4 regions of the Methylobacterium sp. NFXW15 genome follow, and region 1 is predicted to be linked to each of the others. Evidence: predicted binding sites of a transcription regulator. Region 1 holds the regulator's gene; each other region holds the start of a gene.
The links. Region 1 encodes PhoB, which activates phosphate uptake and scavenging genes when phosphate is short. Its sites were predicted from a motif close to TGTCATNNANCTGTCAT; they were not measured.

Region 2: the regulator PhoB is predicted to act here: its motif matches at 3,172-3,188, upstream of phnC (phosphonate ABC transporter ATP-binding protein).
Region 3: the regulator PhoB is predicted to act here: its motif matches at 2,452-2,468, upstream of J4O73_RS03050 (Orn/Lys/Arg decarboxylase N-terminal domain-containing protein).
Region 4: the regulator PhoB is predicted to act here: its motif matches at 1,340-1,356, upstream of J4O73_RS14885 (YdcH family protein).

The regions. Positions count from the first base shown of each region.
Region 1 is NZ_JAGEKG010000008.1:240,847-245,810, reverse strand. It holds gene pstC (phosphate ABC transporter permease subunit PstC) at 1-213, shown strand, start outside; gene pstA (phosphate ABC transporter permease PstA) at 227-1,120, shown strand; gene pstB (phosphate ABC transporter ATP-binding protein PstB) at 1,192-1,974, shown strand; gene phoU (phosphate signaling complex protein PhoU) at 2,006-2,719, shown strand; gene phoB (phosphate regulon transcriptional regulator PhoB) at 2,930-3,625, shown strand; gene J4O73_RS18730 (protein-disulfide reductase DsbD family protein) at 3,627-4,964, opposite strand, start outside.
Region 2 is NZ_JAGEKG010000001.1:212,245-217,208, forward strand. It holds gene phnE (phosphonate ABC transporter, permease protein PhnE) at 1-258, opposite strand, end outside; gene phnE (phosphonate ABC transporter, permease protein PhnE) at 255-1,136, opposite strand; gene phnD (phosphonate ABC transporter substrate-binding protein) at 1,297-2,229, opposite strand; gene phnC (phosphonate ABC transporter ATP-binding protein) at 2,305-3,129, opposite strand; gene J4O73_RS01065 (DUF1045 domain-containing protein) at 3,325-4,011, opposite strand; gene asd (archaetidylserine decarboxylase) at 4,137-4,964, opposite strand, start outside.
Region 3 is NZ_JAGEKG010000001.1:632,233-637,196, forward strand. It holds gene J4O73_RS03045 (GNAT family N-acetyltransferase) at 1-57, opposite strand, end outside; gene J4O73_RS03050 (Orn/Lys/Arg decarboxylase N-terminal domain-containing protein) at 57-2,399, opposite strand; gene J4O73_RS03055 (glucosamine inositolphosphorylceramide transferase family protein) at 2,521-4,089, opposite strand; gene ispH (4-hydroxy-3-methylbut-2-enyl diphosphate reductase) at 4,484-4,964, shown strand, end outside.
Region 4 is NZ_JAGEKG010000006.1:95,852-100,815, forward strand. It holds gene J4O73_RS14880 (propionyl-CoA synthetase) at 1-949, opposite strand, end outside; gene J4O73_RS14885 (YdcH family protein) at 1,147-1,326, opposite strand; gene J4O73_RS14890 (YdcH family protein) at 1,500-1,718, shown strand; gene purE (5-(carboxyamino)imidazole ribonucleotide mutase) at 1,797-2,291, shown strand; gene J4O73_RS14900 (5-(carboxyamino)imidazole ribonucleotide synthase) at 2,288-3,382, shown strand; gene J4O73_RS14905 (tetratricopeptide repeat protein) at 3,667-4,539, shown strand; gene J4O73_RS14910 (3-hydroxyacyl-CoA dehydrogenase NAD-binding domain-containing protein) at 4,532-4,964, opposite strand, start outside.

The DNA.
Region 1 (4,964 bases):
GCGGTGACCTTCGTGGTCGGCAACGCCAACCGGCTCTCGGCCTCGATCTTCGATCCCTCGTCCACCATCGCCTCGCGGATCGCCAACGAGTTCAACGAGGCGGACGGGCTTCAGCTCAACGCCCTGATGGCGCTCGGCTGCATCCTGTTCGTCATCACCTTCATCGTGCTGATCATCGCGCGGCTGCTGACCCGCCGCGTTCGGGCCGCCTGAGGAGACCATCGCCATGGACGCGACCAATCCCCTCGTGACGGCTCCGGCGCCGCAGCGCGCCAGCCGCGTCCGGCCCGGCCGCCGGGTGGCGGACCGGATCCTGCGGGTCTCCTGCCTCGTGGCCACGGTGGTCGGGGCGATCGTCCTCGGCTCGATCCTGCTGATGCTGATCGTCCGGGGCGTCCAGGGGTTCACCCCGTCCCTGTTCACGCAGCCGACCCCCGGCCCCGGCTCGGAGGGAGGCGGCATCGCCAACGCGATCCTGGGCAGCCTCGTGCTCACCACGATCGGCATCGTGGTCGCGACGCCGATCGGCGTGATGGCGGGCACCTATCTTGCGGAATACGGGCGGAATTCGAAGCTCGCGGATCTGATCCGCTTCCTCAACGACATCCTGCTCTCGGCGCCGTCCATCCTGATCGGCCTGTTCGTCTACACCCTGATGGTGCGGCCGATGGGGACCTATTCCGGCTGGGCCGGCGGCGTGGCGCTGGCGATCATCGCGGTGCCGGTGATCGTCCGCACCACCGAGGATATGCTGCGGCTCGTGCCGGGCACCCTGCGCGAGGCCGGCGCGGCGCTCGGCGCGCCCCCCTCCGTCGTCATCACCAGCGTGACGTGGAAGGCGGCCTCGGCGGGCATCGTGACGGGCATCATCCTGGCGCTGGCCCGCATCGCGGGCGAGACCGCGCCGCTCCTGTTCACGGCGCTCAACAACAATTCCTGGTTCTCGGCCAACCTCATGGGCGGCGTCGCGAACCTTCCGGTGATGATCTACCAGTTCGCGCTTTCGCCCTATCCGAACTGGCAGGGTCTCGCCTGGGCCGGCGCCCTCCTGATCACCGGGACCATCCTGGCCCTGTCGATCGTCGCCCGCATCGTGATCAAGCCCCAGCGTTCCCGCTGACCCCGCGTGACGTACGATCCCACCACGAGGACATGACGATGAACGCCGCCTCCGCAAGGCCGACAGGTGCCATGGGCCACAACGCCCCTGCCGCCGGCCGGGCCGTCCGCATCGCCGTGAAGGACCTGAACTTCTACTACGGGTCGTTCCACGGCCTGAAGAACGTCAACCTCGACTTCTACGATCGGCAGGTGACGGCGCTGATCGGCCCCTCGGGCTGCGGAAAGTCGACCCTGCTGCGGTGCTTCAACCGCATCTACAGTCTCTACCCGGAGCAGCGCGCCGAGGGGCAGATCCTGCTCGACGGGCGCAACGTGCTCGATTCGAACGTCGACCTGAACGAGCTGCGGTCACGCATCGGCATGGTGTTCCAGAAGCCGACGCCGTTCCCGATGTCGATCTACGACAATGTCGCCTTCGGCCTGCGCCTCTACGAGAAGCTGCCCAAGGCGGAGCTCGACGTCCGTGTCGAGGAATCCCTGCGCAAGTCCGCCCTCTGGGACGAGGTGAAGGACAAGCTCAAGCAGCCCGGCACCGGCCTTTCCGGTGGCCAGCAGCAGCGCCTCTGCATCGCCCGCACCGTGGCGCAGCGTCCGGAGGTGATCCTGTTCGACGAGCCGACCTCGGCCCTCGACCCGATCTCGACCGGCCGCATCGAGGAGCTGATGGAGCAGCTGCGCGACGAGTTCACCATCGTCATCGTCACGCACAACATGCAGCAGGCGGCCCGCATCTCGCAGTACACGGCCTTCATGTATCTCGGCGAACTGGTCGAGTTCGACCAGACCAACAAGATCTTCATGAACCCCACCGAGCGCCGCACCCAGGACTACATCACCGGCCGCTTCGGCTGAGCCACAGATCAGGATTCGCGGAGGTCTCGCCATGCCCGGCCATATCGTCACGTCCTACGACACGGACCTAGAGGACCTGCGCCGGTCGATCTCGGAGATGGGCGGCGTCGCCGAGAAGATGACCGGCGAGGCGACCCTCGCCCTCGCCCGCAAGGACGAGAACCTCGCCCAGGCGGTGATTCTGGCCGACAAGCGGCTCGACACGCTCCAGCGCGAGATCGAGGAGAAGGCGGTCCTGCTCATCGCCCGCCGCCAGCCCATGGCGGTGGACCTCCGCGAGACCATCTCGGCCATCCGCGTCTCGGGCGATCTCGAGCGCATCGGCGACCTCGCCAAGAACGTCGCCAAGCGTGTCACCGCCATCGCCGACCAGTCGCCCGCGCAGAAGATCGTGCTCGGCGTACGCCACATGAGCGACCTCGCCGAGGGGCAGCTCAAGGACGTGCTGGACGCCTATGCGAGCCGTGACATCAAGGCCGCCCACGACGTGTGGGAACGGGACGGCGAGATCGACGCCCTGTACAATTCCCTGTTCCGCGAACTCCTGACCTACATGATGGAGGATCCGCGCAACATCTCGTTCTGCACGCATCTCCTGTTCTGCGCCAAGAACGTGGAGCGCATCGGCGATCACACCACCAACATCGCCGAGACTATCCATTATCTTCAGACCGGCGAGATCTTCATGGGCGAGCGCCCGAAGAACGACGCCTCGAACTACACGACGGTCGTGCCGGGCGCCTAAGAGCTCCTCATAGAACTCCCGTTCACCGGGAGTTCTCCCCCTGGCCTCGACGGCTTAGCGGGAATTTTGTGAGAGGCTCTCAGGCCCGGCAGGACCTGACCCATCGACGGCGCGGCCCTCGCTCAGGAAGGCCGCGCGGCGTAACAGCGTTGCCCGGACCCCTCGGTCGCCTTCGGCCGGGGGCATCCGGCGTGGAATGGACCACCGGCCATGCGTGTCCTGATCGTCGAGGACGAAGAGGCGCTCACCACCCTCCTGCGGTACAATCTGGAGGCAGAGGGCTTCAGCGTCGATTCCGCCGCGCGGGGCGACGACGCCGAGTTGCTGCTCGCCGAGCGCACCCCCGACCTCGTCCTGCTCGACTGGATGCTTCCGGGCCTGTCGGGCATCGAACTCTGTCGCCGCATCCGGGCGCGTCGCGAGACCGAGCGTCTGCCGGTCATCATGCTCACCGCCAGGGGCGAGGAAGGCGACCGGGTACGCGGCCTCGGCACCGGTGCGGACGATTACATCGTCAAGCCGTTCTCGGTGCCGGAATTGCTGGCGCGGGTGCGCGCCCTCCTACGCCGCGCCAAGCCCGCCCATGTCGCCGACCGGTTGGCGGCGGGTGACATCGAGCTCGACCGCACCGGTCATCGCGTCCGGCGCGGCGGCACCGAACTCCATCTGGGGCCGACCGAGTTCCGGCTGCTCGAATTCCTGATGCTCAGCCCCGGCCGGGTCTTCTCCCGCGAGCAATTGCTCGACGGCGTGTGGGGCCACGACGTCTATATCGACGAGCGCACCGTGGACGTGCATGTCGGCCGCCTGCGCAAGGCGCTCAACGGGCCGCGCCAGACCGACCCGATCCGCACCGTGCGCGGCTCGGGCTACGCCTTCGACGAGACCTTCTCCCTCGAAGCGTGATCTAGCGGACCGCGGCCGTGCGGTCGGGGATGGCGGACAGGGCGTCCAGCACTGTGCCCTCCGTGAGGATCTGCGGCAGCACCTGCGGCTCGCCCTGCGTGTAGAGCAGGTAGAGCGGCACGCCGCTGCGGCCGTGTTCTTCGAGCAGACGGGTGATCTCCGGGTTCTGGTTGGTCCAGTCACCCTTCAGGTAGGTGACGCCCTTGGCCCGCATCGCCGCCTGAACGGACGGTCGCGACAGCGAGGTGGTCTCGTTGACGGCGCAGGTGATGCACCACGCCGCCGTCAGGTTCACGAAGACCGGGCGCCGCGCGTCGCGCAAGGTATCGAGCCGCGTCCGGCTGAACGGCTCGGTGCCCTCGGAAGCGGCCTGCGCCGTCGACAGGGCAGGCTGCTGCGACAGGCCGAAGCCCAAAGTCACCACGGCGATGACCGCGAGGCCGGCCAACCCCTGGAAGATTCGCTCCCCGAGGGGAGTCGCGTTGCGGCTGCGTTCCCAGGCCCAGGCCGCGAAGCCCACGAGCACGACGCCGATGAGCGCTGCGAACAGGCCGCGCGCATCGACCTGCTGCGCCAGCACCCAGATCAGCCACGCCGCCGTGGCATAGACCGGGAAGGCAAGCGCCTGCTTCAGCGTCTCCATCCATGCGCCGGGGCGGGGAAGGATCCGTACGGCGCCGGGCCACAGGGTCAGAGCGAGGAAGGGCAGCGAGAGGCCGAGCCCGAGGGCGGCGAACACCGCCAGCGCCACGGCGGGTCCCTGCGTCAGCGCGAAGCCCACCGCCGCGCCCATGAAGGGAGCGGTGCAGGGAGTGGCGACGAGCGTTGCGAGCACGCCGGTGAAGAACGAGCCCGAGAGTCCGGCCCGGCGGGTCAGGCCGTCGCCGATCCCCGCGAATCGCCCGCCGAGGGAGAACACCCCCGACAGGCTCAAACCCACCGCGACGAGCAGATAGGCAAGACCGGCCACGACCGGCGGCGATTGCAATTGGAAGCCCCAACCGAGGCTCGCCCCGCCGCCCTTCAGACCGATCAGCAGCCCGGCAAGCCCAAGGAAGCTCGCGAGCACGCCCGCCGTGTAGGCGAGGCCGTGAAGCCGCACCCGCCCCAGACTCTCGCCCGACTGGCGGACGAGGCCGAGCACCTTGATCGAAAGGACCGGGAAAACGCAGGGCATCAGGTTGAGAATAAGCCCGCCGAGCAGCGCGAGACCGATCGCTGCCAGGAGCGTCGGCTGGTCCGCCGGCTGGGAAGGGGCGCCGGAGGATGCGGGAGTGCTCGCGGACGGCATGGCCGAGGGCACCGCCGCGGGCTCGTCGCCATAGGCGAAGGCGAGGCG
Region 2 (4,964 bases), on a different contig from region 1:
GAACCGCCCGCCCGCGCTCGGAGGCAGCATCTCCAGGGCGAAGCCCGCGAGCCGCCCGAGCCCGCCGAAGATCCGCGCCAGCGAAAAATCGAGCGCCCACATCCCATAGGCGGCCGAGCCGAGGAGGCCCGAGAGCAGCGCCAGCACCCGCAGACGGCCCGCGATGTCGGTGCGGAACTGGTCCGGGTGGCGGGCGCGCAGGACCGCGAGTTCCGCGAGCGCCGTCCTACGGAGGGAATGCGGTTCGCGCGCGCTCATCGCCGCTCCTCGTGACCGATCAGGTGATGCCGCAGCTTCTCGGTGCCGAGATCGATGGCGAAGACGGTGAGTACGATCATCAGCAGGATCGCGCTGACATCAGAGTAGTAGAAGTTGCGGATCGCGATCAGCAATTCCTGCCCGATCCCGCCCGCGCCGACGAAGCCCATCACGCCGGCGCCGCGCACGTTGATCTCGAAGCGCAGCAGCGCATAGGAGGCAAAGTTCGACAGGACCTGTGGCAGCACCGCGAAGCGCACGGTCTCGACCCAGGTCGCCCCCGTGCCGGTGAGCCCCTCGACGGGCTTCATGTCGATATTCTCGACCACCTCGGAGAACAGCTTGCCGAGCGCGCCCGTCGTGTGGATGGCAAGCGCCAGCACGCCGACCATCGGCCCGAGGCCGAAGGCAATGACGAAGATCAGCGCGAAGACGATCTCCGGCACGGTGCGGCAGATTTCGAGGAAGCGCTTGGCCCCAAAGCGCAGGGCGGGGCTGCGGATGAGGTTTCCGGCGGCGACGAAGCACAGGACGAAGCCGCCGAGGGCCCCGAGCAGCGTGCCGAGATAGGCCATCAGGAGGGTTTCGCCGAGGAGCGAGAGCCATTTCGGCAGGCCCCAATACCATTCGGCAAGATCGCCCCCGAGCTGGGCGGGGCGCAGCACCGGTACGATCTGAGCGATGTAGGCGGTGAACTTGTCGATATTCCCGGCGAGCACCAGCGGGCGCACTTCGGCCGCGTAAGAGGCGAGGACAACGAGCGCCGCCAGGACGACGAGGCCCACGAGGAGCCGCCGCCGGGCGCCCGCCCGCGCGGCGGCGTAACGTCCGACAAGTTCGGCGGCCCGTTCAGGCGGAAGGAGCGTCAGACGCGGCAACGGTCGCTCGCCGTTTGGTGAGAAGAAGCGGAAAAGTGTCCGACCGTCATTGCGAGCGCAGCGAAGCAATCCAGAGGGGCGGGACGTCTTAAGACGAGGCGGATCCCTGGATGGCTTCGCGTTGCTCGCAATGACGGGTTTGGATGGGGTCCCTTGGGCGCTACGACTTGCGGCGCTGCTCGTCGTTGAACTTCAGCATGTCGATGATCGGCTGGTAATCCTTCATGGTCACGGGAGTCAGGCCCTTGTCCTTCCCGTCGGAAAGACGGTCGAAGGCAGCCTTGTCCTTGGTGGGCAGCTCTTCGAAGGCGGTACGGAGCTTCGCCTTCAGGTCGGCGGGCAGGCTGTCCAGCATCGCGAAGGGGCCTTCGGGCAGGAAGTCCGACTTGAAGACCACACGGAAATCCGATTGCTTCATCGGGGTGCCGTCAGCGTTCTTCAGAAGACCCTTGGCCGCCATGCGGGTGACCATGGTGTCGGTCTCGGAGTTCCACAGGTTCGCCGCCGCGTCGGCCGTGCCTTGCGTCAGCGCGAGCACTGCATTCTCGTGGCTGCCCGCGAAGACCGTCTTGCCGAAGAACTTGTCGACCTCGTAACCCGCCCGCTTCAGGAAGAAGCGCGGCGCTTGGTTGCCGGAGGTGGAATTCGGATCGACCAGGGCGAGGTTCTTGCCCTTCAGATCCTCGATCGTCTTGTACGGGCTGTCGGCCTTCACATAGATGACCGAGTAATAGCCCGACACGCCGGTCTCATGCTTCTGGTTGACGATCGGATCGATCTTCACCCCCGTCAGCACGGCGCGGGCGAAGGAGGCCGGGCCGTAGAAGGCGATCTGGATGTTGCCCGCGCGCTGGCCCTCGATCACCGCCGCGTAATCGTTGGCGACGCGTAGCTTGACCGGCACGCCGAGGGACTTGGTCAAGTATTCGGTGAGCGGCGCATAGCGATCCGTCGTGCCGGAGGCGTTCTCGGCCGGGATCACGGCCAGGGTCAGCTCCAGATACTGCGCCTTCCAGGCGTCGTCCGCATGGGCCACGCCACCGAAGAGCCCGAGCGCCAGGGCGGCGCCGGCCAGGGTCCGTCTCGTGATCATCGATCGTCTCCGTTCGCAGGTCATCGTTCCGGCACTTGCCGGTCGAGAGTCGGGCGTTTCCTCAGGTCCGGTCTGTCAGGCGCCGAGGGCCGCGTGATGGGCCGGGCGCGCCGGAATCGTCATGTTCGGAGGCGGCATGGGCGCCTCGTCGTCCAGAACCTCGCCCGCCTCCAGGCCATAGAGGCGGCGGGCCACATCCTCGGTGAGGTCGAAGCCGCGCCCGTCGAACACGACCCGCCCGGCGACGAGACCGATGAGCCGGTCGCAATAGGCGCGGGCGAGATCGAGCGAGTGGAGGTTGCACACCACGGTGATTCCGTAGCGCTTGTTCACATCGGACAGCGCGTCCATCACGAGGCGCGTGTTGCGCGGATCGAGGGAGGCGACCGGCTCGTCCGCGAGGATGATCTCGGGCTCCTGCACCAGGGCGCGGGCGATGGCGACGCGCTGCTGCTGGCCGCCGGACAACTGGTCGGCCCGCACGCCTGCGAACTGGCCCATATCGAACCCGTCGAGGGAGGCCAGCGCCATGGCCTTATCCTCCTCGGACCACATCCGCAGGAGCGAGCGGTGGCTCGGCACATGGCTGAGGCGGCCCATCAGCACATTCGTCATCACGTCGAGACGACCGACGAGATTGAATTGCTGGAAGATCATGGCGCAGCGCGCGCGCCAGTCCCGCAACTGACGCCCGCTCAGGGCGGTGACATTCGTCCCGCCGTGCAGGATGCGGCCGGAACTCGGCTCGGCGAGCCGGTTGATGAGACGCAGCAGCGTCGACTTGCCCGCACCAGACCGGCCGATCACTCCGACGAAGCTCCCCGGCTCGATGCGCAGGGACACGCCGTCCAGAGCGCGACGGTCACCATAGTGGCGCGTCAGATGGTCGATGACGAGCATTCGGGAACCCACAACTTGTGTAGTTCCGTAGACACATCTTGCACGACGATTAGATGACGATTGCCGGCGAAGTATTATTGCGGGACACCGTCGTCTTGGCGGCTTTGCGCAGCGATGACGTCGATCTTCTCTCTCAGACTCCTGGCTGAAGACCTCTCATCGCGCTTGGGAATCATCATCCCGAGCCGGACGCGATCACTCGCTCCATCCGAAGGGGATGCGCGCCAGCAGGCGGAACGGCGCCGCCCCGTCCTGGCGCAGGATGCCGAGAGACCGGATTGTGAGCGGCCCCGCGCCACTCTTCAGGTACGCCTCCGTCAGGCGGGCCTTCCAATCGGCCTGTGCCTCCGGCGGTAGGGCGTCGGTGAGGGTCATGTGAAAGCGGAACTCCTCGAAGACATGGGGGTAGCCCCACCTGTCGAGGAGCGCGCGGGCGCGGGGGCTCAGCCGCTCGGGCTTCCGCTTGGCGATCTCGGCCTCCGTGAGGGGCGCCCGAAGGGGATCGAGGGCCGCGACGCATTCCGCCGCTAGCAGGGCGAGGGCGGCAGGCGCCGCCACCGGCACCAGCGCCAGGAAGCGGCCGAGCGCCGCGACGGCGAGTTCTCCCACCGCTACGGGCGGATGCGCGGCGGCGAGGCGCTGCACGTGCTCCAAAAGATGAGCCTCGGTGCAGCCGGGCACGAGTCGCATTGGCGCCTTCAAGGTCGCGTGGAAGCCGTAGACGCGGGGCGCGACCGTCACGCCCGCGAGATCAGGCAGGTCGGCCGGATGAGCGACGGCCTCCGCGGTGACGTTGTCGATTCCGAGAACCGACCGGCCGAAGTGTTCCAAGGCTGATCCTGCCTCCGGCAAGGCATAGATCGCGTAGCGGGGTTCGCTCATGTCGCTCCCGGGCAGTTACGAGCGCCGTCCTTGCGAGCGCAGTGAAGCAATCCAGGGGCGGTGGGCCGTTGTCCGACTGTCGCGCTGCCCTGGATTGCTTCGCTTCGCTCGCAAGGACGGTGAGGTCAATGTGATCGGATCGGCGCCCGCAGCAGCGCCTGCCCCATGCGCAGCCGCGCGCCCTCGCTCAGGGCCGGATCGAGGGTGTAACCGGGGGGCGCGAGCACGACGATGGTCGAGCCGTGCTCGAACCAGCCCATCTCCTCGCCCCGCGCGAGGGCGGCGGCGCAGGGGAGTACCCGCCCGCCCGTGGTGCGCAGATTGCCGCCCTCGGGCAGAAAGCCGAGCTTCAGCCCGGCGACGAGGATCGCGGCCACCGGCACCAGCGTCATCGCCGCCCCGTCGGGCAACCGGATCCGAATGACCGCGCGCTCGTTGCGGCAGAACAGGGCCTCGACCCGCTTCAGGGCAATGGGGTTCACGTTCCACGTATCGCCCCAGAGATGACGCACCGAGTCGACCCGCAAATCGGCCGGTGCGTGGAAGCGGTGGTACATCCCCGCCGTCAGGCGAAGCGTCGCGTAGGCGCAGCCCTCGTGGGAGCGCGCCAGAGCCTCGTCCTGCACGAGGTCGGCGAGGCGGTAGGCGCTCCCCTTCACCTGCAGCACCTGCCCGGCGGCGACAATGCCGTTCGCCCCGAGGATCGCGTCCGAGGGGCTGACCAGCACGGAGGGGTCCGGGTCGATCCGCCGGGCGCCGGGGCGGAGTTCGCGGATGAAGGCATCGTGCAGGCTCCTGAAGCGGGTCTCCTTCGCATCGGACAGATCGACATCGCAGAACAGCCGCCACAAGCCGATCGAGGCATCCCGCACCAGGGGCTGCTCGATCCGGCTCACCTTGCCCATCACCTGCGTGGCAAGGCGGCGGGGCAGCCGGTTGGTGAGGAGGAAGTT
Region 3 (4,964 bases), on a different contig from region 1:
GTCCGCATCGGAGGACGGGCGGATCACGATCTCAGGGCAGGGTTCGCCCGGTCCCATCAGGCCCCCTCGCGCAGGACGTAGGTGTGGAAGCGGATGCGCCCGTCCGGATCGACCTCGCGGTAGACACCCTGAATCTCGGCCTCGAAGCCGGGGAACAGGTTGGCCGAGGCCTCGAACATCTTGAAATAGTCGAGCATGGGCTTGGCCCGCTCGTTCAGACGCTCGCCCGGCAGCACCGTGCCGATGCCCGGCGGGTAGACCAGCATGAGCGTCGTGGCGATCCGGCCTTCCGCTTCCGCGATCGGCACGTAATCGACCTTGTTGCGGGTGAGCATCTGCGAGGCCTGCTTCGGCGGCATCACCATTTCCGGCAGATGCTCCGGCATGAACTGCTTGCGCTGGAGCGCCGAGGTGCCGTGCTCCCGATGGAAGGTGTGGAAGTCGGCGCAGAGGTCGCGTAGGCGAACGCCGCGATAGCGGTTCGGGCGCCGACCGACGAATTGCGGCATGGCCTCCTCCAGAAGCACGTTGTCGTCGTGCAGCCGCTTGAAGGCGACGAGCCCGGAGATCAGCGTGCCGGCCTTGGACGATTCCACGCCCGGGGTCAGCAGGAAGAGCAGCGAGTTCAGATCGTTCTTCTCGGCGACGATCCGGTTCTCACGCAGGTATTGCGCCACGATCGGCGCAGGCACGCCATGCGCGGCATAGGCGCCGGTCTTCCGGTCGAAACCGGGGGTGAGCACCGTCAGCTTGTTCGGATCGGTGATCGCGTAGCCCGGCGCTACGTGGGTGAAGCCGTGCCAGGACGCGCCGGGGGTCAGCTCCCAGTAGCGGGCATCCGAAGCGAGCACGTCGGTCGGCAGGCTCTCCCAGGTCTGCTTGCCCTCCGGTCCGTTCACCCGGTCGGGCACGAAGGGATCGAAGAACCAGCGGCGGGCGGGATCGGCCTCGTTCTCCTCGAATTCGCGGCGGATGGCACGGACCTTCTTGCGCCACTCGATGCCGAGGCGGATCGTGTCGTCCCACAGGATCATGCCCGAGCGGCCCTTCATCATCTGCGCGCCGACATCGAGCGAGGCGAAGAGCGGGTAGAAGGGTGAGGTCGAGGCGTGAACGAGGAAGCTCTCGTTGAGCCGCTTGTGCTCCACCCGCCGGGTCTGGCCGCGCAGGTGGCTGTCCTTGGTATGGATCTGCGAGGCCTGGCTGAAGCTCGCGAGCTGCTTGTGGGTCGATTGCGTGGCGACGATGCCCGGCGAGGTCTCGTCGAGGCCGGTCAGCCCCATGGCGTAGCGCCCCTGGAACAGGGGGTGGAACTTCATGAAGCCCGCCCAGGCCTCGTCGAACAGGATGTAGTCGCAGAGATGGCCGATCTTCTGCACGATCATCCGGGCATCGTAGATCGTGCCGTCATAGGTGCATTGCTCGATCACCGCGACGCGGAACGGCCGCTCCCGGCGCCACGCCTCCCGGTCCTTCACCAGCGGGTTGGTGCGGATCTTCTCGCGGATGCGCTGCTCGTCCAAAGCCTCATGGCAGATCGGGCCGATCAGCCCGAAAGCGTTCCGGTCCGTTTCCAAAAAGATCGGGATGCCGCCGCCGAGGAACAGGGCGCCGTGATGGGCGGCCTTGTGGTTGTTGCGGTCGAACAGGACGAGATCGTCTTCGGCCACGAGGGACGACAGCACGATCTTGTTGGAGGCCGAGGTGCCGTTGAGGACGAAGTAGGTCTTCTCCGCGCCGAAGATGGCGGCGGCCTCCTTCTGCGCCTTGAGCGCCGGGCCCTCGTGGGTCAGCAGGTCGCCGAGGTCGAGGACCGAGTTGTCGAGGTCGTCGCGAAAGATCGCTTCGCCCAGATGCTCGACGAAGATGCGGCCGATCGGCGAGCGATTGTAGAAGATGCCGCCATTGTGGCCGGGGCAGGTCCAGAGCTGATTGCCCTTCTCGGCATAGTCGACCAGCGCGCCGAAGAACGGCGTCTTCAGGGTCTCGGCATATTGCGTCACCCGGCTGACGAGGCCGCGGGCGATGAATTCCGGCGTCTCTTCCGCGAGGAAGATGTAGCCGTCTATGAAGTCCAGCAGCTCGACCGGAATGTCCTCCAGCCGCTTGCGGCGGACCATGATGACGATCGGCATTTCGAGGCCGCGTCGGCGCATCATGTCGATGAGGGCGGCGGCCTTTCCGTCGAGACCGCGCTTGCCCCAATCCACCACGAGGCACCCCACCGCCGCATCGGTCTGCACGGCGATGGCCGCGTCCTCGACGCGGCGGGCGCGCACCACCTCGAAGCCGCGCTGCTCGACCGCCGACACGATCTGATTGACGCGCGCGCCCTCGAGATCGTCCGGATCGAAGGCCGGGGTGCACATCAGGACGGTAAAGCGGCGGTGGAAGTCCATGCGCGGAAGCCCTTTGGCAAAGCGGTTTGTCCCGTGCCTTGGCGGGTTGTCTGTGACGGTTCGATGACCAAGGCGCACGGGGGCGATCAGTTCGCCGTCATTGCGCGCGTGATGGGCGGGGTTACAGCGGCAGTCTCATCCGGTGGCGGTGGGAGCCGTCGATGAATTCGAGCCCCCCCGCCGCGCTGTACATGTGCATGCGCGATCCCCGCCAATCGCTGCCCGCGCTCAGGTAAGTCTCGATGCGCTGGGCGAATCCGTCCTCATCGAGTTGCAGGATCCGTGCGAGGCCGAGCGCCGCGCCGTAGCTGCCCCGGCAATCCTGCACCGGACGGATCAGCTTCCCATTCCGCAGGACGATGGGACCTGCGGGCCTCGCGGAGGCGATGTCGATCAGGACGGGATTGCGCGGATGGGCCGTCCAGGGCCCCCGGAAATCGTCCGCCGACCAGAGATAGAGCGAATCCGAATAGGATCCGCCGCCCGGGCGAACCGTGGCGAACAGCCACCAGCGGCCGTGATGGCGGAGCAGGGTGGCGTCGCTCGCGACCACGCCCGCTACCAGCACCGCCTCGTGCACCCAGCCGCCGGGGAATCGCGTCGCCCGGTACAGGTCGATCGTGGCCGAGCGGCTCGATTCGGGGATCATCCAGACCTCCCCACCGGACTCGAACACGAAGGGATAGGACAGGTGCGTGTCGCGTTCGAGCACCGGCTCGGGGCGGCCCACCGGACCGTGCGGCCCGAAGCGCACCGCCGAGATCACGCCCTTGGCGCGGGCATATTCGAATTCTTCCACGAAGAGCGTCACCACCCCGCCTCGGGCGATGGCGACCGGGTCGGCGTAGAAGCGCCGCCCATCATCGGGCAGATCGGTCCAGCCGCCCGGCGGATGACGGCGCAGGTCGATGAGGTCCGGCCCCTCCACCCGGCGCCAGCCAACTCGCCACCGCTCGCCGTGGAAGCACAGGCCGTAGAGGTGGCGGGCGATCTGCCGTCCGAGATTCCGGGCGGCCCGGCTCCGGGCGGTCCAGGCGTCGATGTCGAAGGGGGCGGGCCGGGTGAGCCGGGGGACGTCGCCCTCCGGCAGATCGCGCGAGGCGCCGCCGGACAGGGCGGCCTCGATGAGCGTGATCGTGCGGGCGAGGTAATCCTCGAAGGCGACGAGCATCACCCTCTGCGATTCCGCGCCGAAGCGCCCGACGGCGACCGTCTCCCCCGGCCCGTCGCGCAGGGCGAAGACCGGCGCGCGACCGGCGAAGAGGGCTGCCAACATTCCCGCCTCACCGGGAACGCCATCGACATCGAGCCGCCATGTCCGGGCGGCATCGTCCTCGGGCCGCCCACCGCACAGGTCGATGACCAGATCAGGCGCGCCCGCCCTTGTAACCTCATAGGGAGCCAGCGCGAGGGGCGCGGCGGGGGTGGCGAGCCCCGGCCGCGGTAGGCCGTGGATCGTCGCCTCGAGCCGGAACAACAATTCGGCGTTGCCCGGCAGGGCGGGCGCCACGCCCTCCACCGTCTCGACGCTGAGCCGGCAATCGTCTCGCTGCGCAAGGCGCTCCAGGAGCCGCAGGTGCCAACCGCGCAGGGCTGCGCGGTCGAACCGCACGCGCACATGGCGCACGGGCCGCGACAGGGGAGACGGATTCCGCGCTGCAGCGAGGGCGGAACTCTCCAAGGCAATCATCGACAGTTCTTGTGGCGTGACGAGACGTCCGTTCGCGGCTTCCACGCCTTCCGGCGGAAAGCTGAGCGTTGTCGTCCCGTCATCTCAACCGGTCCCGGCCGCCCAATTCTTGTTTTCGCCAAGACCTTCCGCAGCCGCAACGGTCCTGTCGCGGAGCATCATTGTGGATTTGAAGGGCGAGGTCCAGCCGTTCTCCGCCGAGGATCACACCCGGCCGACGGGAAAGCGGGGACACCGCAGTATCGCGCCGCGCGGGAAACGGCGCCTGACCAGTGAATGCGAACGGGATTTCCCGCGGCAAACCAGTAACAGCGGCGCTCCGTGGCCTCGTTCCTGCCCGGTTCGCGAGCCATGACCGTTGACAGGATAGCCCTGCCCTCGCCACATCCACCTCATGAACGCCGAAACGACAACCTCCGAGTCCGGCGCGGCCAAGCCCCCGCTCCACATCCTGCTCTGCGCCCCGCGCGGCTTCTGCGCCGGCGTGGTGCGCGCCATCGACGTGGTCGAGCGTGCGCTCGCCATCCATGGCCCGCCCGTCTATGTCCGCCACGAGATCGTCCACAACAAGTATGTGGTCGAAAGTCTGAAGCGGAAGGGCGCCGTGTTCGTCCGCGAGCTGGACGAGGTGCCGGATGGCAACGCCCCGGTGATCTTCTCCGCCCACGGCGTCGCCAAGACGGTGCCGGCCAACGCCGATTCGCGCGGACTCACCACCATCGACGCGACCTGCCCCCTGGTGACCAAGGTCCACCGCGAGGCGGAGATCCACCACAAGCGCGGGCGCCACGTGCTGCTCGTCGGCCATTCCGGCCATCCCGAGGTGGTGGGCACCATGGGCCAGTTGCCGAAGGGTTCGATCACCCTCGTGGAGG
Region 4 (4,964 bases), on a different contig from region 1:
GCTTGCCCTCGTAGAGCACCGAGGTGCAACCGTGCAGGAGCGGCGCGTAGACGATGTAGCAGTGGCCGACGACCCAGCCGATGTCGGAGGCGCAGAAATAGGTCTCGCCCGGCGCGACGCCGTAGAGGTTCGGCATCGACCATGCGAGCGCCACGAGGTAGCCGCCCGTGTCGCGCACGACGCCCTTCGGCTTACCCGTCGTACCCGAGGTGTACAGGACGTAGAGCGGATCGGTCGCATCGACGCTCACGCATTCCGCCTTGGCACCCCTCGCCTTCGCGGCGGCGATGGTCTCGGCCCAGTTCTGGTCCCGCTCCGGCGTCAGCGCTGCCGCGCATTGCGGGCGCTGGAGGATCAGGCAGGCACCGGGCTTGTGCGCCGAGGCGGCGATGGCCGCATCAAGCAACGGCTTGTAGGCCACAACCCGGTTCGGCTCGATGCCGCAGGAGGCGGCAAGAACGACCTTCGGCTGCGCGTCCTCGATGCGTTTGGCGAGTTCGTTCGCCGCGAAGCCTCCGAACACCACCGAATGAACCGCCCCGAGCCGGGCGCAGGCGAGCATTCCGAACAGCGCCTCGGGCACCATCGGCATGTAGAGCACCACGCGGTCGCCCTTGCCGACCCCGAGATCCCTCAGCACGGCGGCGAGCGTCGCGACCTCATCGCGCAATTCGCCATAGGTGATGGCGCGCTTCGTGCCGCTGACGGGTGAATCGTAGACGATGGCGTTCTGGTCCCGGCGGTCGCCATCGGCGTGCCGGTCCACGGCGTTGTAGCATGCGTTGAGCCGTCCATCCGGAAACCAGCGGCCGTAGGGATCCTGGTCCGGGTCGAAGGCGCGCTTCGGCGCACGGTCCCAGTCGAGTGCCCCGGCCGCACCGAGCCAGAACGTCTCGGGATCGCGCATGGAGGCCGCATGGGTCTCAGCGTAGCGGCTGGCTGTCGTCATCGATTCGGCGCTTCCTCGCGGCCCGCTCTCCGGCGGTGGCGTGAAGGTAGCTGATTCGGCTGCTCGGGGGAGTCAAGCGAGGCTCGTCCCTTTGGGCAGTCAGGCCGCCGTCGCCGTCATCGGCTCGCCGGTCACCCGAAACGAAAAACCGCGCCGCCCGGAAGGACGACGAGGCCTTTCGCGATGTCTGGGTCGTGTCAGTGCAGGGTGCCGTTGGCCTGCAGCCGGTTCATCTCGTCCTTGAGGTGAAGCTTCCGGCGTTTGAGTTCGGCAATATGCTGGTCGCTAGACGAGGGCTTGTGGATGGCCTCCTGAATCTCACGCTCGAGGGCTTCGTGCTTCCGGGCGAGTTGGCTCAGATGCGTCTGCAGCGACATGAGGCGAATCTCCTGTCATCGTTCTGACACCGTCAGACTGGCACAGGTTCGCGCACCTGTCGAAGCGTTTTCGCTGGGCATCCTTTCACAAGGGTTGTACCCATCGCTTGCTCCCCGCTGAGGCGTGACGCATGCTTCTGACCTTCGAAGGGTGTTCGGTTTCCCAGGGTGTGATGGCGGCTGAGTCGGGTGACAACGGACAGGCTGACCTCGAATCCGAGCTCGCCCGCCTCCGCGAGGAACATCGCGACCTCGACAGTGCCATCGACGCGCTGGAGCGGAGCGTGGCCGGAGACCAACTCCAGATCCAGCGCCTGAAGAAGCGCAAGCTCACCTTGCGCGACCGCATTTCCTACATCGAGGACATGCTGACGCCGGACATCATCGCCTGAACGCGGCGGGTTCGCGGACCCTACGCCTTGCGATCCGCGATCCGCGCGGTTAAGCGCCCTCTTTTGCCGGAACCAAGCATGTCGGCGCCTCCCGTCGCGATCATCATGGGCAGCCAGTCGGACTGGGCAACCATGATCCATGCCGCGCAGACCCTCGATGCGCTGGCCGTGCCCTACGATGCCCGCATCGTCTCGGCGCACCGCACGCCGGACCGCCTCGTGGCCTTCGCCAAGGGCGCCCGCGACGCGGGTTTCAAGGTGGTGATCGCGGGCGCGGGCGGGGCGGCGCACCTGCCGGGCATGGCCGCTTCGATGACGAGCCTGCCGGTCTTCGGCGTGCCGGTCGAATCGAAGGCCCTCTCGGGCCAGGACAGCCTTCTGTCCATCGTGCAGATGCCTGCGGGCGTGCCGGTCGGCACCCTGGCCATCGGCCGGGCGGGTGCGGTCAACGCGGCGCTGCTGGCTGCGGCGGTGCTTGCCCTCTCGGACGAGGCCCTGGCGGGCCGCCTCGACGCGTGGCGCGCCGCGCAAACCTCCTCGGTGGCCGAACGGCCGGAGACTCAAGGTCCGTGACGACTCGTGCGATCGCCCCCGGCTCGGTGCTCGGGATCGTTGGTGGAGGCCAACTCGGCCGGATGATCGCCCTGGCGGCGGCGAACCACGGGCTCAAGGTCCATGTGTACGCGCCCGATGCGGACAGCCCGGCTTTCGACGTCGCCGCGCGCACGACCTGCGCCGCCTATGACGACGAGGCGGCGCTCGCTGCCTTCGCGGCCTCCGTCGATGTCGTGACCTACGAGTTCGAGAACATCCCCCGCGCGACTGCGGAGGTGCTGGCGCGCCACGCGCCGCTGCACCCCAATGCCGACGCCCTGGCCACCACGCAGGACCGGCTGTCGGAGAAGGCGTTCATCAATCGTCTCGGCATTCCGACCGCGCCGTTCCAGGCGGTCGACACTCCCGACGATCTCGCGCGCGCGCTGGACGTCATCGGTCTGCCCTCCGTGCTTAAGACTCGGCGCTTCGGCTATGACGGCAAGGGCCAGCGGATGATCCGCGAACCCTTCGAGGGCGACCGGAATGCGATCTTCGCCGAGTTCGGCGGCGCGCCGCTGATTCTCGAAGGCTTCGTGCCGTTCGAGCGCGAAGTCTCCGTCGTGGCTGCTCGAGCCGCGGACGGGAGTTTCGCTGCCTTCGACCTCTGCGAGAACGAGCACCGCAACCACATCCTCGCCTTCACCCGCGTGCCCGCTCAGGGCGTGTCGCCGGAGACGGCCGAGGAGGCGGTCCGCATCGCCCGCAGCATCGCGGACGCGCTCGATTATGTCGGCGTGCTGGCGGTGGAGATGTTCCTCGTGCGCGAGGGCGGGGAGCGCCTCGTCGTCAACGAGATCGCCCCGCGCGTCCATAATTCCGGCCATTGGACCATTGAGGGCGCCCTGTCCTCGCAGTTCGAGCAGCATGTGCGCGCGGTCTGCGGCTGGCCGCTGGGCAGCGCGGCCCGCACCGGCGGCCTGCCGTGCGAGATGGAGAACCTGATCGGCGATCAGGTCGATGCATGGCGCGCCCTGCTGGCGGAGCCCGGTGCGCATCTTCACCTCTACGGGAAGGGCGAGTCGCGCCCCGGCCGCAAGATGGGCCACGTGACCCGCCTCAAGGTCTGATCGCGACCGATCCCTGAGGCCGGTGTGCCACACCTGTAGGCCCGTGAGGCCGCCGGAGCGCCGGATTTCGCGGGGCGATGGCGCGGGCCATACCTTCGCCACATCCCGCCGCTTCCAACGATTCCAAGGTTCGCCCGGCCGTGATCGCGGCCCGGCTTAAGGGGGCATTCACCGCCTTGCGCGAATTTGCGCGCGGATTGCCGGAACCGGTCGCTGAGCGCCGGGGCGGACGGGGTTTAGGTCGGGGCACCGCGGGACAGGGTGGCTCCCGGGAGAATGGGGCGATGACGCAACGCAACGGGCTCGTTTCGAAGGCTGCGCTGGTCGGCGCGGCGGCGATCGCGGCTGCGGGGCTGGCGGGCTGCGAAACCGTGGGCTCCGCCGCGGGCGCGCGCCAGTACGCGGTCCTCGAAACGGATACGACGGGGGCCACGTCGAGCAACATCGCCTCCCTGTCGGAGGTCGTGCAGCGCAACCCCAATGACGCCGCCGCCTACACGACGCGCGGCGCCGCCTATGCTCGCGCTGGCCAGTTCAACGAGGCCATCGCCGATTTCACGAAGGCGATCCAGCTCGATCCGAATTCGGCCTCGGCCTACAACAACCGCGCGCTGGCGAGCCGCCAGATCGGCCGGGACTCTGCGGCCCTTCAGGATTTCTCGAAGGCCATCGCCATCGATCCGAACTACGGCCCGGCCTATATCGGCCGCGCCAATGTCGAGCGCGCGCAGGGCAACCTCGACGGCGCCCTCGGCGACCTCAACGTCGCGATCCGCCTGAGCCCGGAATCGGCCGAGGCGTATCATGCCCGCGGCCTCGTCAAGCAGAAGCAGGGGCTCGACACCCAGGCGATCGCTGATTTCGACGCCGCGATCGACCGCAACCCCTTCGTCTCGGCGCCCTACGCCGCACGCGGCCAGAGCCTGATCGCCACGAACCAGTATCCGAAGGCGATCGAGGACTACAACGCGGCGCTCAACGTGAACAACAAGGACGCCACGTCCTGGGCCTATCGCGGCTTGGCTTACGAGAAGTCCGGCCAGCGCAAGGAGGCGTTGGAGAACTACCAGCGCGCCGCCGGCATCGACGCGAACAACGCCGTCGCCAAGTCCGGCCTGTCGCGCCTCCAGGGCGGTCTCGGCTCCGTCTTCAACTGAAGCGTCCGCCCTCGGCGGCGAGTCTCGCCAGCAGCGGGGCGGGTTTCAGGGTGTCGTCGCCGGTCTCGGCGGCGAAGCGCGAGAGATCGGCGGCGATCCGGTCGAGGCCGACTTGGTCGGCCCAGTACATCGGGCCGCCCCGCCACGCCGGCCAATTGTAGCCGTTGATCCAGATCGTATCGATGTCGCCGGGCCGCGCCGCGATGCCCTCCTCGAGGATGCGCGCGCCCTCGTTGACCATCGGGTACATCAGCCGCGCCACGATCTCCTCGGCGGTGAAGCGGCGCCGAGCGATGCCGTGCCCGGTGGCGATCCGCCCGATCAGCACCTCGACCTCCGGGTCACGCGTGCCGGTGCGTGTGCCCTCGGGATAGAGATAGAATCCCCGTCCGGTCTTCTGGCCGTAGCGGCCCATCTCGGCGAGG